DNA from 4 places in the Kitasatospora sp. NPDC048194 genome. Region 3 is predicted to be linked to each of the others. Evidence: riboswitches for the same ligand, from Rfam matches in the RefSeq annotation. Region 3 holds a riboswitch; each other region holds the start of a gene.
The links. A riboswitch is a leader RNA that binds a small molecule or an ion and turns the genes downstream of it on or off. The one in region 3 is predicted to bind cobalamin.

Region 1 (3,634 bases), on a different contig from region 3:
CGTCCGGGGAGGCGGGGGCGCCCGCGTCCCCGCGGTAGGTGACGGCCAGCACGGGCAGGCCGAGGCGCTCGAGCAGCGGCAGCACGGGCAGGGTCTGCTGGCGGTCGGCCTCCGTGCCGTGGACGAGGATCACCCAGGTGCCGCGCTTGCCCTCGAGGTGCCAGGCCGGGAAGGTGCCCAGCTCGCCGCGGGCGCCGATCTCGGTGAACGGGAGGCCGAGCGCCTCGGCCGGGTCGCCGAGCAGCACCCGGGGGGTGAACCGGACCTCGGTGCCGGGCGTCAGGGTGCCCCGGTCCGCCCGGACCAGCCGCCGGGTGACGCCCCGCTGGTCGCTGTGGAGGATCTCCTCCACCACCGCGTGCCCGCCGTCCGCCCACTCGACCGCCCAGCGCCCGCGCCGCAGGCTCTCCGGGCGGCGGGTGAAGGTGACCCGCCCGGCGGCGACGCTCTGCACCAGGATCGGGCCGCTCTCCTGCAGGGCCGTCCCCGCGCCCGGCCCGGACCCGGGACTGACCATCCGCTCGGAGGCCCGGCGGCCGATCACCAGGACGGCGGCGGCCCCGGCTCCCACGGCGGCGGCCGCCACCACGGCTGCGGTTCCCCAGCGCATATCGTTCCCCGCTCTGTTCGCGGACCGGTCGGTGTTCGTGCACCAGTTCACCGGGGCCCGGCACCCCGCGGCCACCGGACTGGGCCGTCCGGGCTACGAAAGGCCGAAAAACAACGTCCGATCAGACCGGAACGGCCGTCGGCTGGGCCGCGAGGAGTTCCCAGAAGCGGGGGGTGAGGGGCACCGCCGGGGTGCGGGGCCCGCTGGGCATGCCCCAGTGGGCGGGGACGTGGTGCTCCTGGGCCAGCACGAGCAGGACGGCGGCGAGCTCCTGCTCGGCGACGGGGACGAGCCGGGTGAGCGCGCGCAGGTGCGGCTGCCAGCGGCCGGCGACGCACTGGCGCAGCAGGCGGTCGAGCGCCTCGGCGCGGCCGGTGGCCTCGACCAGCTCGGTCAGTCGCAGGCCCAGCACCACGGCGAGGGCGTAGGTCTGCTCCGCGTCCCCCTCCCACCGGCCGGTCAGCTCGGCCTGCTGGTAGGTGGGCAGCAGCATGCCGACGCGCTCGGCGACCGTCTCCGGGGGGAGCTCCCGGGCGATGCGATGGTCCCGCAGCCGGGTCGGGCGGCCGTCCATCAGATCGGCCGCGGAACACCACAGGGCCCGGGCGAGGGCGATGAACTCGGCCTCGCCCGGGCGCAGCTCCCCGCGCTCCCAGGCGAGGACGTGACCGGCCAGGAGCCGTACGCCGTGGGCGGCCATGCCCTCGGCGACCTGTTCGGGGGTCAGGCCGAGGCCGACGCGGTGGATGCGGGCGGCCTCGGGGGAGAAGGGCACCGGAAGGGGGGCGGCGGCGTGGGGCTTTCTGCGGCGCATGGCACCGAACCGTAGGGGCGCCCCTCGGCGCGCCCCCAGCCCCCGAACGCACGAACCGGGACTGACGAGCCCTCGGCCGCGCTGGTCGATCGCACAGGACGGCGCCCCGCCTCCGTGTGGCCGACCACCCCGCCTCCGTGTGGCCGACCGCCCCGCCTCCGTGTGACCAACCCCTCCGTGACCTCGGTTGACGCGTGGAACGGCCGCGTGATGGGATCCTGGGGCCAAACGGAGGCATGGAGAGGAAGCCGGTGCGAGTCCGGCGCGGTCCCGCCACTGTCACCGGGGAGCACGCTCGGAAAGTGCCACGGCGGGCCGTCAGGAGCCGCTGGAAGGCCCGGGAGTGCGTCCGACCCGGAAGCCAGGAGACTCTCGCCCCCGGTACGTCGATCCAGGGCGCGGACCCTGAGTGAGGACACCCACGCGATGCAGGCTGCCCCGCCCCGCCGGCCCCCGAGCTGCCCGCCGCCGTGCGCCCGCTGACCCGCGCCGCCGCCTTCGCGCTGGGCGCCGTCGCGGGCTACGCCGCCGACGCGCGCTTCGCCGACCCGCGCCGCGGCCACCCGGTCGCCCTCTTCGGCAGCGCCGCGACCCGCCTGGAACGGCGCCTGTGGCGCGACGACCGCGCGGCCGGAACGGCGTACACGGCACTGTGCGTGGGCGCGGTCGCGGCCGGCGCGCTCGCCCTGGACCGCACGGTCGGGCGCCGACCGCTGGGCCGGGCGGCGCTGGCCGCGGCGGCCACCTGGACGGTGCTCGGCGGCACCTCGCTGACCCGGGAGGCGCGGACCGTCGGCCGTTCGCTCGCCGCGGGCGACCTGGCGGCCGCCCGGGAGCGGCTGCCGCACCTGTGCGGGCGGGACCCGAGCGCGCTGGACGGGCAGCAGATCGCCCGGGCGGTGGTCGAGTCGGTGGCCGAGAACACCGCCGACGCCGTGGTGAACGCGCTGACCTGGGGCGCCCTCGCGGGCACGCCGGGCCTGCTGGCCTTCCGCGCGGTGAACACCCTGGACGCGATGGTGGGCCACCGCTCGCCCCGCCACGCCCGCTTCGGCTGGGCCTCGGCCCGGCTGGACGACGTCGCGGGCTGGCCGGGCGCCCGGCTGACGGCCCTGCTGACGGTGGCCGCCGCCCCGGAGCCCGCCACGGCCTGGCGGATCTGGCGGCGCGACGGTTCGGCGCACCCGAGCCCGAACGCGGGGCAGGCCGAGTCGGCCTTCGCCGGAGCGGTCGGCGTACGGCTGGGCGGGACGCTGCGGTACGGCGAGCGGTTGGAGCACCGCCCGGTGCTGGGCGCGGAGTTGCGGCCGGTGACGGTGGACGACATCGAGCGGGCCTGCACGCTGTCGCGGCGGGTGGGCGCACTGGCGCTGGGTACGACGGTCGCGGGGCACGTCCTGCTGCGGCTCCTGGGGAAGAGGAGTGGGACATGACGAACGCGCTGCTGGTCGCCGGGACGACCTCGGACGCGGGCAAGAGCGTGGTGACGGCCGGCATCTGCCGCTGGCTGGCCCGCCAGGGCGTGCGGGTCGCGCCGTTCAAGGCGCAGAACATGTCGCTGAACTCCTTCGTCACCGCCGACGGCGCCGAGATCGGCCGCGCCCAGGCGATGCAGGCGCAGGCCGCCCGGGTGGAGCCGGAGGCGGCGATGAACCCGGTGCTGCTCAAGCCCGGAGCGGACGGCCGCAGCCAGGTGGTGCTGCTCGGCAGGCCGGTCGCCGAGGTCGGCGCGCTGGACTACCGGGAGCGCAAGCCCGTCCTGCTGGAACGCGCCCTGGAGTGCCTGGCGGACCTGCGCCGCCGCCACGACGTGGTGGTGTGCGAGGGCGCCGGCTCGCCCGCCGAGATCAACCTGCGCGACCGGGACATCGCCAACATGGGCCTGGCGACCGCCGCCGGACTGCCCGTGGTGGTGGTCGGCGACATCGACCGCGGCGGGGTGTTCGCGGCGATGTACGGGACGCTGGCACTGCTGTCGGCCGAGGACCAGCGGCACGTCGCCGGCTGGTTCGTCAACAAGTTCCGCGGCGACGCCCGGCTGCTCGCGCCCGGCCTGGAGATGCTGCACGGGCTGACCGGCCGTCCGGTGCTGGGCACGCTGCCGATGCTGCCGGGGCTGTGGCTGGACGCCGAGGACTCGCTCGACCTGTCGACGGTGGTCGACCGGGTGGACGGCCGCGGCCCGCTCGGGGCGGACGTGCTGCGGGTCG
Region 2 (3,634 bases), on a different contig from region 3:
CTCGCGCTGCCGGCCACTGGCGGCTGGGCCGACCTCTCCCCCGCGCTCTGGTACGCGGTGGCCGCCGGCGCGATCGGCCCGTTCGCGATGCTCGCCTTCTACCGGGCGCTCGCGCTCGGCCCGATGGGGGTGGTCTCCCCGCTGGCCACCGTCGGCGTCGCCGTGCCGGTCGGCGTCGGACTGGCGCTCGGCGAACGGCCGGGGCCGGTCCAGCTGGCCGGGATCGTGGTCGCACTGGCCGGCGTGGTGCTGGCCGGCGGCCCCGAGCGCGGCGGACCGTCCGCCGCCCGCACCGCCCTGGTGCTGACCCTGGCCGCCGCGTTCGGCTTCGGCGCCAACATGGCCCTGCTCTCCCAGGCCTCGGCCGGCGGCGGGCTGCTGCTCGCACTGTGCGCCCAACGCCTCGTCAACATCGCCGTCGGCGGCGCCGCGCTGGTGGTGAGCCTGCGCGGCACCGACACCTCCGCGCTGCTGCCGGAGCTGCGCTCCCGGCTGCCCCTGCTCACCGGGGTCGGGCTGGCCGACGTCGCCGCGAACGCGGCGTACGCGGCGGCCTCGCACGGCGGTTCGGCAGCGGTGGCCGCGGTGCTCGCCTCGCTGTACCCGGTGGTCACCGCGCTGCTGGCGCGCGGGGTGCTGAAGGAGCGGCTGCGCCCGGTGCAGGTGGTGGGCGCCGGCCTCGCCGTGGCGGGCACCCTCCTGCTCGCGTCCCCCTGAGCCGGGCCGCGGCCCACGACCGCGGCCCAGGACCTCGGCCCGCGACGGCTCCGCGGCGACGGCTCAGGGACGTTCGGGCGTCCAGCGCTTCTCGACGCCCGCCAGCTTCCAGTAGGCGATCGCCGCGGCCCACACCACCACGAACAGCCCGGCGATCGCGTACCCGACGTTGTCCAGCGAGATGTCCGCGATGAAGCCGGTGACCGGGTCGGTCAGGTCGAGCTTCTCGTGCAGCACCCCGACCAGCTCGATGGTGCCGATGATGAACGCCACGGCGATCGACAGTCCGGTGATGGTCAGGTTGTAGTACACCTTGCGCACCGGGTTGGAGAACGCCCACTGGTACGCGAAGTTCATGAACGTCCCGTCCAGGGTGTCGAACAGGCTCATCCCGGCCGCGAACAGCAGCGGCAGGCAGACGATCGCGTACCAGGGCAGCCCGGCCGCCGCGCCCGAGCCGGCCATCACCATCAGGGTCACCTCGGTGGCGGTGTCGAAGCCCAGCCCCAGCACCATGCCCACCGGGAACATCTGCCCCGGCCGGGTGATGGAGCGGGTCGCGCGGTTCAGCACCCGGGCCATGAAGCCGCGCGAGTTGAGGTGCTCCTCCAGTTCCGCCTCGTCGTACCGGCCGGCCCGCATCGAGCGGAACACCTTGAGGATGCCGACCAGCGCCGCCAGGTTGAGCGCGCCGATCAGGTAGAGAAAGGCGCCGGAGGCCGTCGTGCCGACCAGCCCGAGCCACTTGTGGGTGGCCGACTCGTCGTCCATCAGCGTGTTCGCCAGCTGGGCGCCGCCGGCCACCAGGGCGGCCATGATGACCACCATCGAGGAGTGGCCGAGCGCGAACCAGAACCCGACCGAGACCGGCCGCTTGCCGTCCGCCATCAGCTTGCGGGTGGTGTTGTCGATCACCGCGATGTGGTCGGCGTCGAAGGCGTGCCGCATGCCGAGGGTGTACGCGGTGATGCCCAGGCCCACCCCGAAGACCTGGGTGCCGACCGCGTACTCGTGGGGCGCGACCAGGAAGACCAGCGTCCCGAAGGCCACCACGTGCATGGCCAGGATCACCGCCATCAACCCGGCCGTGCGGACGGTGTCCTCGCGCTTCCATCTGAACGTGGGCAGGACGGAGGGGGCCGCCTCGGTCGGGACGGCGGTTTCGGGCAGGGTCATCGTCGGATCACGCTCCAGCACCTCGTGGAATGACTTCGTGAGATGCCGTGGCCGGTCTCCTGGCTTACGGGGCTTCCGCACCCGCCTTCCCAGGCGCACGAGGCGCCCAGTGGCACATGGGTACGGACGACTGTCCCCCGATCACAGTGGCGAGGGCCGCTCCGGACTGGGACCCCTGAGGGTCCGTCACCGGTCTTCCCGAGCACCACGGCGGGCTACACCGTAGGGCTCGTGCTTCACCCTCGCAAGGTTGCGCACCTGTGCAGGTGTGCAGGATCACAGGTCACCGCCTGCGAGAATGTGGGCATGCATCTCGTACCGGCCGACCGCGCGGGCCACCGCACCATCGACGGGCACCGGGTCTGCGAGGCCATCGCCGCGATCGGCGACACCGCGCACGTCCGGTCCTGGGCCGAGCGGTTCTCCCTGCTCGCCGACCCGGGACGGCTCGCCCTGCTGCTCGCCCTGCACCGGGCCGGCCCGCTCGCCGTCAGCGACCTCGCGGTCGCCACCGGCATGCGCGACCCCGCCGTCTCCCAGGCCCTGCGGCTGCTCCGCACGGCCGGCGTGGTCACCGGGGACAAGGACGGACGTGTGGTGCGCTACCGGCTCGTCGACGAAGGCATGCGCCCCCTCCTCGACGAGTGCGCCGCCGCCGAGCACCACGAGCCGACCGCCGCCGCGGGCTGACCGGCCGGATCGGCCTGCCCCGCGCGGCGCCTGACACGGTGTTCGCCGGCGCACGCGGATCCCTTTGCCGGACTCCCCCGGCCGGTCGACCCGGCCCACGGACTGGGCGCCCGGACCGGCCGCTCAGGCCACCTGGCAGGTCGGGCACCAGAAGAGGTTGCGGGCGGCGTGCTCCTCGGTCCGCACCTCCGTGCCGCACACCAGGCAGGGCATCGCGGCGCGGCGGTAGACGTAGACCTCGCCGCCGTGGTCGTCCACCCGCGGCGGTCGGCCCATGGCCTCGGGGGTGTGTTCGGGCCGGACGGTGTCGATGCGCCCGGCGGCGACGCCCTCGCGCATCAGGGCGACCAGGTCGGCCCAGATCGCGTCCCACTCGCCGCGGGTGAGGTCGCGGCCCGCCCGGTGCGGGTTGACGCGGTGGCGGAACAGCACCTCGGCGCGGTAGACGTTGCCCACCCCGGCCAGCACCTTCTGGTCCATCAGCAGCGCGGCGACGGTCGTACGGCTGCCCGATATCCGGCGCCAGGCGGCCTCCGGGTCGGCGTCGGCGCGCAGCGGGTCCGGACCGAGCCGGGCGGCCACGGCGGCCTTCTCGGCGCCGGTGACCAGCTTGCAGGTGTTGGGGCCGCGCAGGTCGGCGTAGCCGTCGTCGTTGGCCAGCCGCAGCCGGACCAGGCCGACCGGATCGGGCGCCGGGCCGGTGCCGAAGGTGAAGCCGCCGTAGAGGCCGAGGTGGACGTGCACCCAGGCACCCTCCTCGAAGCCGAGGAAGAGGTGCTTGCCGGTGGCCTCCGCGCCGGTGAGCAGCTGCCCGTCGAGCACCTTGGCCTCGTCGGCGAACCGGCCCTGCGGGCTGGAGACCCGCACGGGACGGCCACCGAAGGCCGTACGGCTCTGGACGGCGAGGCGGTGGATGATGTGGCCCTCCGGCACGGGCGTCAGCTCCCCCTGGTGTAGGACGTCAGGACGGGGTCCATCATCGCAGCCGCCACCGACAGGCCGGGCGGGCGCCGCTGGTCAGCGGACCGGCATGCCCATCAGCCGGGCCAGG
Region 3 (3,634 bases):
GCCACCACGATCGCCGGGTCGGTGTTGGGGACTCCGGCAGCGCACAGCGAGGCCATGGCGGCGCCGGTCATGTCGATGTCGCTGCCCTGGGCGAGCGCGGTCGGGTCGCCCGCGGCCTTGCTGTAGTTCCAGCCGCCGTCGTTGTGCTGGTTGGCGCGCACCGCGGTGACGGAGGAGTTCAGCAGGACCTGCGGGGCCCGCTGGGTGCCCGTCTGGGTCTTCGCGCCCGCGAGGGCGAGCAGGCCGAAGACGGTGCCGTTGAAGTTGGCGGACGGACCGTAGTAGCCGGGCTCGGCGGTCTGCCAGTAGGCGACCGCGTCGGCGATCAGGTTGCGGCCGGGACCGACGCGGGCGGGGTCGATCCCGGCGGCGTAGGAGTTGAGGATGGCGCGCTCGTAGTCGGTGACCACCGGCGAGCCGCCGGGCCAGCCGGCGGCGGCGAGCTGGTTCCGGTACACGAGACGGGCGTTCTTGCTCGTGTCGCCGCCGGGGGTCACGTCCGCGGCGGCGGTGCCGGCGGCCGCCAGCGCACTGAAGGCCCACTCATTGGAGAGGCCTCCGCCGGTGACGTAGCTGCCGTCGGCGGCTTGGAGGGACTTCAGGTACGTGACGCCGGTGCTCTTGGAGGTGGCTATCTGGGTGGGGCTGGCCGTCGCGTGGGCGGGAACGGCGGACAGCAGCAGGGCTCCGGCCGTCAGGGCGACGGTGGCCGCGGAGGCGGCGCGGGCCGGGGTGGTCCGGCTGGGGGTGGTCCGCTTCGGGGTGGGAAGGGGCACGGAACAGGCTCCTTGGGGTGGCGGGCGCCGACCCTGCCCCGGAGTCCCGGCGTCCGTTCGGGGGCGCGCGACAGCCGGAACGGTCGCCGCCCGGATCGCGTGGGCCGGCATTCGCCGTGGTGCACGGTCGGGCGGGCATTCGGGCTCGGAACGGCACAACCGCCGCCCCACACCGCTGCGCGTCAGCCCCGGAGTCGCACCGGGTTCCCCCACTCGGCCACGGCGGACGCTACCGCACGCGCGGACCGGCTGACGAGGTGCTGTGACCTACCTGACGACCTGTTGACTCCGAATCGAACACCGTGGTCTGATGAATCGGTTTTTCGCCCTCGGCATTCAGGGGAAGCCGGTCTGATTCCGGCGCTGACCCGCAACCGTAGACCCACCGCCCGGTGGGTGAGCCGGACTGCCTGGACCGGGGGTCTGTTCACACAGCACTTGCGTCGTCGCGGACTACGACGCAGCTCATGACGGCCCCGTGTCTGCGGGCGGCCGTCGGCTGCGCCGTGGCCTCCCGCGTCGACCGACCGGGGAGTCGTCGTGAGGGTCAGCAGCAGTCGCACACGTCACAGAAACCGGGACCTCGCGTCCCTGCTGGTCGCCGGCACCGTCGCGGCCGCCGCCTGCGGCACGGTCCTGCTCGGCCGGCCCGGCATAGCCGCCGCCGACCCGATCGAGCAGTGCACCACGACCACGGGCGCGATCGTCGCCGTCGACTTCACCCACTGGGGCGGCGGCGTCGTCCGGGGCTGCGACGCCCACCCCACCACCGGGATGAACCTGCTGCGCAACGCCGGATTCACCACGGCCGGCACCGAGCACGACGGCCCCGCCTTCATCTGCCGGCTCGGCACCGGGACCTTCAACGGCGGTGTCCAGTACCCGACTCCGGCCGAGGAGCCGTGCGTCAACACCCCGCAGGCCACCGCCTACTGGTCGTACTGGATCGCCCCACCCGGCCAACAGACCTGGTCCTACAGCCAGTTCGGCGCGGGCACCCAGCAGCCCAAGCCGGGCGAGGTCGAGGCCTGGGTGTACGGCGGCACCGACATCGGCGGCACCAGCGGGGCACCGAGCTTCACCCCCGACTCCGTGCGGGCCAAGAACGGCGGCCCCTCGCCCTCCACGTCCCCCTCCGCCACCCCGACCCCGACCCCGACCACCACCCCGACCGGGCCCGCCACCACCGGTGACCCGGCCGCGGCCGCCGCCTGGCTGGCCGGCCAACTCGTCGGCGGCGACCACATGGAGAACTGGGCCGCTCCCGGGCCGGACTACCCCCGCACCGCGCTCACCGCCGTCGCCCTCGCCGCCGCGGGCACCCAGGACCCGGCCCTGCGCAAGGTGGTCGCCTTCCTCACCGCGCACACCGACGCCTTCCTGTACCCCGACGGCCCCACCGCCCAGCCCGACACCAGGGCCGCCGCCCTGCTGGCCCTCGTCGCCGAGAGCACCGGCCGGGATCCCCGCACGTTCGGCAGCCGGGACCTGATCGCCGCGCTCACCGACCACGTCTGCACGGCGCCCGGGGAGAACGGGAAGTGCACCGCCGCCGGGGACTTCCTCGGCGCGGCCTCCCCCTGGGGCCAGTCGCTCGGCGTCATCGCGCTCCAGCGGGCCGGAGTCACACCGCCCGCCGCCGCCCTGGCCCGGTTCACCGCCCTGCAGTGCGCCGACGGCGGGATGGCCGGAGCGATGATCGTCGCCGGCGACCACTGCGAGTCCGACCCGCTCACCACCGCCGTCGCCGCCCTCGCGCTGCGCACCGCCCCCGGGTACGAGGCGGCCGCGAAGAAGGCCTCCGACCAGCTGGCGGCGAGTCAGCAGAGCGACGGCTCCCTCCTTCCGTACGCCGGCGCCCCCGGAGACACCCTCAGCACCGCGAGCGCCGCCCAGGTGTTCAAGGCCACCGGCCAGGGCGCCCGGCGGGCCGCCGCCACCGCCTGGCTCGCCGCCCGGCAGGGCAAGGACGGCGGTTTCGGACCCGACGCGTCCACGGTCGACCCGGACGCGCCCGCCACCGAGCAGGCCCTCCTGGCTCTGACCGGCACCGACCTCACCAGCGTCCGGCACAACCCGGACGCCACCACCACGACACCGACCCCGCCCGCCGGGAGGAAGCCCGACGCCGCCAAGGGCAGCGCCTACCTCACCGACCCCGCCCGGCTGATCGACGGCCACTACTACGAGGGCTTCCCGGCCTTCGCCGACTTCGGCCTCACCATCGACGGCGCCTACGCCCTCGCCGCCACCGGCACCGACGACACCGCGCTGCGCAGGATCGTCGACTTCCTGGACCAGCAGGGCAAGGACGCGAGCGACCGCACCGTCAACGACTGGACCGGCATCGGCACCGAGTACGCCGGCGGCGGCTCCGTCGGCAAGGAAGCGCTGCTCGCCGAGATCGTCGGCCGCGACCCGCGCGCCTTCGGCGGCCACGACCTGATCGCCGCCCTCGCCGCCATGGTGTGCACCAAGGCCGACGCGAACACCGGCTGCGACGCCCCCGGCAACTACCAGTACGCCACCTCCGTCTTCTCCCAGGCCCTCGGCGTCATGGCCCAGCTCCGCGCCGGGGACGCGACCGCCGCCGCGCCCGCGACCGCCTACCTGAGGAGCCTCCAGCACGCGGACGGCTCGTGGCCGAGCCTGATCCCCGCCACCGGCGACTCCGACGTCGACAGCACGGCCATGGCCGTCATGGCCCTCGCCCTCGTCCCCGGCGACGACGCCGCCCAGGCCGTCGACAAGGGACTCACCTGGCTCGCCGCCCAGCAGCTCCCCGACGGCGGCTTCCCCGGCGCGGCCGGCCACTCGACCAACTCGGCGGCCCTCGCCGTCCAGGGCATGACGCTCCA
Region 4 (3,634 bases), on a different contig from region 3:
GCCGAGGTCGGTCTCCAGGAAGCCCGGCAGCTTCCCGGTGATGTCGGCGGCCTTCTTGTAGTAGTAGCCGACCTGCTTGGTGCCGCGGTAGTCGCCGTACTCGGGGTTGTTGCGCTCGTTGTGCGCCTCGACGTGCTGGCCGATCACCGTCCCGCCGCTCTGCCCGGTACGGGCCTGGCGCTCCAGGTCGGTCAGGAACTGCTCGACGGCGCGGGCGTTCGGTGAGGCCTGCGGGTCCCGGGCGAGGAGGTCCCGGCCCACGTCGGGCGGCAGGGTGCGCCCGGGGGCACCGACCGACACCGGCACCCGCACCGGCTGGGTCCCGTCGACCCGGTCGTCACGGCCCAGCAGCGCGAAGGTGCCCGCGACGACCACGATCCCGGCCGCGGCCAGGACGGCGGACTTGCCGCGCAGGGCATTGGGCAGGGCCACGACCGCTCCTCCGGTTGCTCGCCGGTACCGACCCCCACGGACGCAACCGGAACACGCGTACGAATGACTCCGTGAGAGCCTGCCACACTCCCCCGGTCCCGGCGAACGCTCCTGCCGCACCGGGGGTGTCGGCGCGTCAGCCGGTCGGGGTGGCCGCCGGCGTGCCCTGCGGCGTGCCCTGGGATCCGGGCGTCGCGGAGCCCGCCGCCTTGGCCCGCTGCAGCAGCTGGCCCTTCACGTGCTCGGCGAACCCGGAGGCCGCCGCGCTCGCGGTGGCGTCGGGGGCGTTGCCGCCCTTCGCCGAGCCCTCGACGGTGAAGTAGGCGTACCGGCCCAGGCTGCTGTGGGTGCCGGGGCAGCCGGCGTTGGCGCAGAACGCCGGGGCTCCGGGCGCGGGAAGGCCCTTGAGCTGGCCGGTGAAGTTCTTCATCGCGGTCTCGGCCTGGATCTTGTGGTCGAAGACCGCGGCGCCGACGGTCACCGCGCTGTCGCCGGAGACGTACGTCGCCCGGAGCACCTTCTGGCACCCCTGGTCGCCGAGGACCTTGCCCAGCCCGCCGGTGGTGGAGTTGCCGTCCCAGCAGGGCTGGTCCAGCGAGACCACGGTCCGGATCCAGGTCGCGCCGTTGATCGTCACCTGCGTCGCGGAGAACAGCGCCCCCGCGTCCTGCGGCGCCGGATCGGTGGCGGCCTCCCAGATCGGCTTCGACGGGTCGTCAGCCTGTCCGCCCGGGGTGGCGCTCGACAGACCGGGGGTCGGGCGGCCGGAGGTGGGCGCCGGGGTCGGGCCGCCGCCGGCCTCCTTGGGGCCGTCCTTCTTGCCCAGCAGCACCGCGCCGCCCGCCACCAGGCCGCCCACCACGACGACCGCGGCCACGATGCCGATGACCTTCATCCGGCGCTTGCGCTTGGCGGCGGCCTCGTTGCGGTCCGCCAGCGCCTCCCAGTCCGGCTCGACGCGCTGCGGCGGCACCGGCTGCTGCTGCCACTGGGGGGCGGCGGCCATCGGCTGCACCGGCTGGGGCTGCGGCGGCATCGGCTGCGGGACGGGCTGGGCCTGCGGCACGGGCTGCGGCTGCGCGACCGGCTGCGGCTGCGGCACGGCCTGGGGCTGCGGCTGCGCGACCGGCTGCGGCACCGGCGGAACGGGCTGCGAGAGCGGCTGCGCGGACGGCACCACCGGCCCGTAGGAGGCCGGCGGCGGACCGAAACCGCCGCTCGGCGGCGCCACCGGGCCCGTCCCCGGCGGCTGATGATTCGGTGCGCCCCCCGACCCGGCGGGGGGCGTTCCCTGCGGCCCCTGCCCAGGTACGCCAGTTCCGTCGCTCATGCGCCCAGATCGTAGGGCATCCCCCTGACCGCTGGTCCCCCCGGTGACCGATCCGTATCGAAACCCGGACGGGCGCCGGGCGGAGCCGGCCCTGACGCCGGGTCGGCCGGGCCCGGACACGGTGCGATCGGCTCGGGCGCCGGGGCGGGCGAGGGCCGGGCGCCGGGGCAGGTGGAGACCGGGCACCGGGGGCGGATCAGGGCCGGGCGCCGGGGCGGATCAGGCCCGGCCGAACGCCCGGATCCGGGCCCCGGACGGCCACGAACGGCCACTCGCCCGGTACCGCCGGTCATCGCCCCGACACACCGCGCCGCACAACATCTGGTGCCGCATCACTGAGACACCACTACATGTATGCTCACTCCTGCTGTCGATGCAGGGGAACCCGGTGGGAATCCGGGACTGCCCCGCAGCGGTGTGCGGGCGGCTCCAGCAGCCGTGCCCGCGAGTCCGAGTACCTGCCGGCGGCGTGCGCCACGGCCCTCCCGCAGAGGCCGCGCCAGCACGAGCAGTACCCCTCCGGGCCTCGCGGGCGGGCCGGGGAGACACCGTCGCGCGACGCGCTCCGCGTTCGCGCCGTGCTCCCCTGCCCAGATCGGCCCGGTGCCACCCGATCACCGCCGCCGATCGCCGCCAGGAGAGAGCGCCTTGACCACCGCTGCCTCAGCCACCCTGCCCGCCCAGGGCTCCGGTACCGCCTTCACCGACCCGACGGTCTCCGACCCCGGCGGCGCGCTGCTGCGGCTGCTCACCGACCGCAGCGCCGACCTCACCGAGGTCGACCCCGGCCATGTCGCCGCCGCCGCGCTGCGCGGCCGCCACGCCGGCTCGGACTTCGCCGAGCTGCGCGGGCTGGCCGTGGACGCCGCCGCGTCGATGATCGCCGAGGACCCCCAGTACTCGAAGCTGGCCGCCCGCCTGCTCGCCCTGGAGATCGTGGACGAGGCGAACAGCCAGGGCGCGGTCTCCTTCTCCGCCTCGATCGCCGTCGGCCACGCCGAGGGCCTGATCGGCGACACCACCGCGGCCTTCGTCGCCAAGCACGCCGCCGCCCTGGACGCGCTGATCGACGCCCACGGCGACGACCGCTTCGAGTACTTCGGCCTGCGCACCGTGCAGTCCCGCTACCTGCTGCGCCACCCGATCACCCGCAAGGTCATCGAGACCCCGCAGCACTTCCTGCTCCGCGTCGCCTGCGGCCTGGCGGTCGGCGACTCCGAGCAGTCGGTGCGCGAGGTGGCCGAGCTGTACGGCCTGATGAGCCGCCTGGAGTACCTGACGTCCTCTCCGACGCTCTTCAACTCCGGCACCCGGCACCCGCAGATGTCGAGCTGCTACCTGCTCGACTCCCCGCTGGACAACCTGGACTCGATCTACAACCGCTACGCGCAGATCGCCCGGCTGTCCAAGCACGCCGGCGGCATCGGCCTGTCCTACTCGCGCATCCGCTCGCGCGGCAGCCTGATCCGCGGCACCAACGGCAAGTCCAACGGCATCGTCCCGTTCCTGCGCACCCTCGACTCCTCGGTCGCCGCGGTCAACCAGGGCGGCCGCCGCAAGGGCGCGGCCTGCGTCTACCTGGAGACCTGGCACGCCGACATCGAGGAGTTCCTGGAGCTGCGCGACAACACCGGTGAGGAGGCGCGCCGCACCCACAACCTCAACCTGGCGCACTGGATCCCGGACGAGTTCATGCGCCGGGTCAACGCCAACGAGGACTGGTCGCTGTTCTCCCCGGCCGACATCCCCGAGCTGGTCGACCTGTGGGGCGCCGACTTCGACGAGGCGTACCGCAAGGCCGAGCAGGCCGGCAAGGCCGTGCGCACCATCCCGGCGCAGACCCTCTACGCCCGCATGATGCGCACCCTCGCC

Region 1: another riboswitch for cobalamin. It lies ahead of ACGF07_RS29630 (cobalamin biosynthesis protein); the one in region 3 lies ahead of ACGF07_RS07775 (prenyltransferase/squalene oxidase repeat-containing protein).
Region 2: another riboswitch for cobalamin. It lies ahead of ACGF07_RS15740 (HoxN/HupN/NixA family nickel/cobalt transporter); the one in region 3 lies ahead of ACGF07_RS07775 (prenyltransferase/squalene oxidase repeat-containing protein).
Region 4: another riboswitch for cobalamin. It lies ahead of ACGF07_RS01435 (ribonucleoside-diphosphate reductase subunit alpha); the one in region 3 lies ahead of ACGF07_RS07775 (prenyltransferase/squalene oxidase repeat-containing protein).

The regions. Positions count from the first base shown of each region.
Region 1 is NZ_JBIDAK010000034.1:15,556-19,189, reverse strand. Features, by position in the region: gene ACGF07_RS29640 (alpha/beta hydrolase family protein) at 1-610, opposite strand, end outside; gene ACGF07_RS29635 (transcriptional regulator) at 732-1,424, opposite strand; cobalamin riboswitch at 1,665-1,796, shown strand; gene ACGF07_RS29630 (cobalamin biosynthesis protein) at 1,895-2,857, shown strand; gene ACGF07_RS29625 (cobyric acid synthase) at 2,854-3,634, shown strand, end outside.
Region 2 is NZ_JBIDAK010000011.1:23,657-27,290, forward strand. Features, by position in the region: gene ACGF07_RS15735 (DMT family transporter) at 1-717, shown strand, start outside; gene ACGF07_RS15740 (HoxN/HupN/NixA family nickel/cobalt transporter) at 781-1,893, opposite strand; cobalamin riboswitch at 1,925-2,118, opposite strand; gene ACGF07_RS15745 (metalloregulator ArsR/SmtB family transcription factor) at 2,200-2,583, shown strand; gene ACGF07_RS15750 (DNA-formamidopyrimidine glycosylase family protein) at 2,707-3,516, opposite strand; gene ACGF07_RS15755 (AAA family ATPase) at 3,601-3,634, opposite strand, start outside.
Region 3 is NZ_JBIDAK010000004.1:176,782-180,415, forward strand. Features, by position in the region: gene ACGF07_RS07770 (hypothetical protein) at 1-698, opposite strand, end outside; cobalamin riboswitch at 910-986, opposite strand; cobalamin riboswitch at 1,065-1,209, shown strand; gene ACGF07_RS07775 (prenyltransferase/squalene oxidase repeat-containing protein) at 1,317-3,634, shown strand, end outside.
Region 4 is NZ_JBIDAK010000001.1:278,918-282,551, reverse strand. Features, by position in the region: gene ACGF07_RS01445 (glycoside hydrolase family 26 protein) at 1-432, opposite strand, end outside; gene ACGF07_RS01440 (hypothetical protein) at 569-1,663, opposite strand; cobalamin riboswitch at 2,110-2,243, shown strand; gene ACGF07_RS01435 (ribonucleoside-diphosphate reductase subunit alpha) at 2,435-3,634, shown strand, end outside.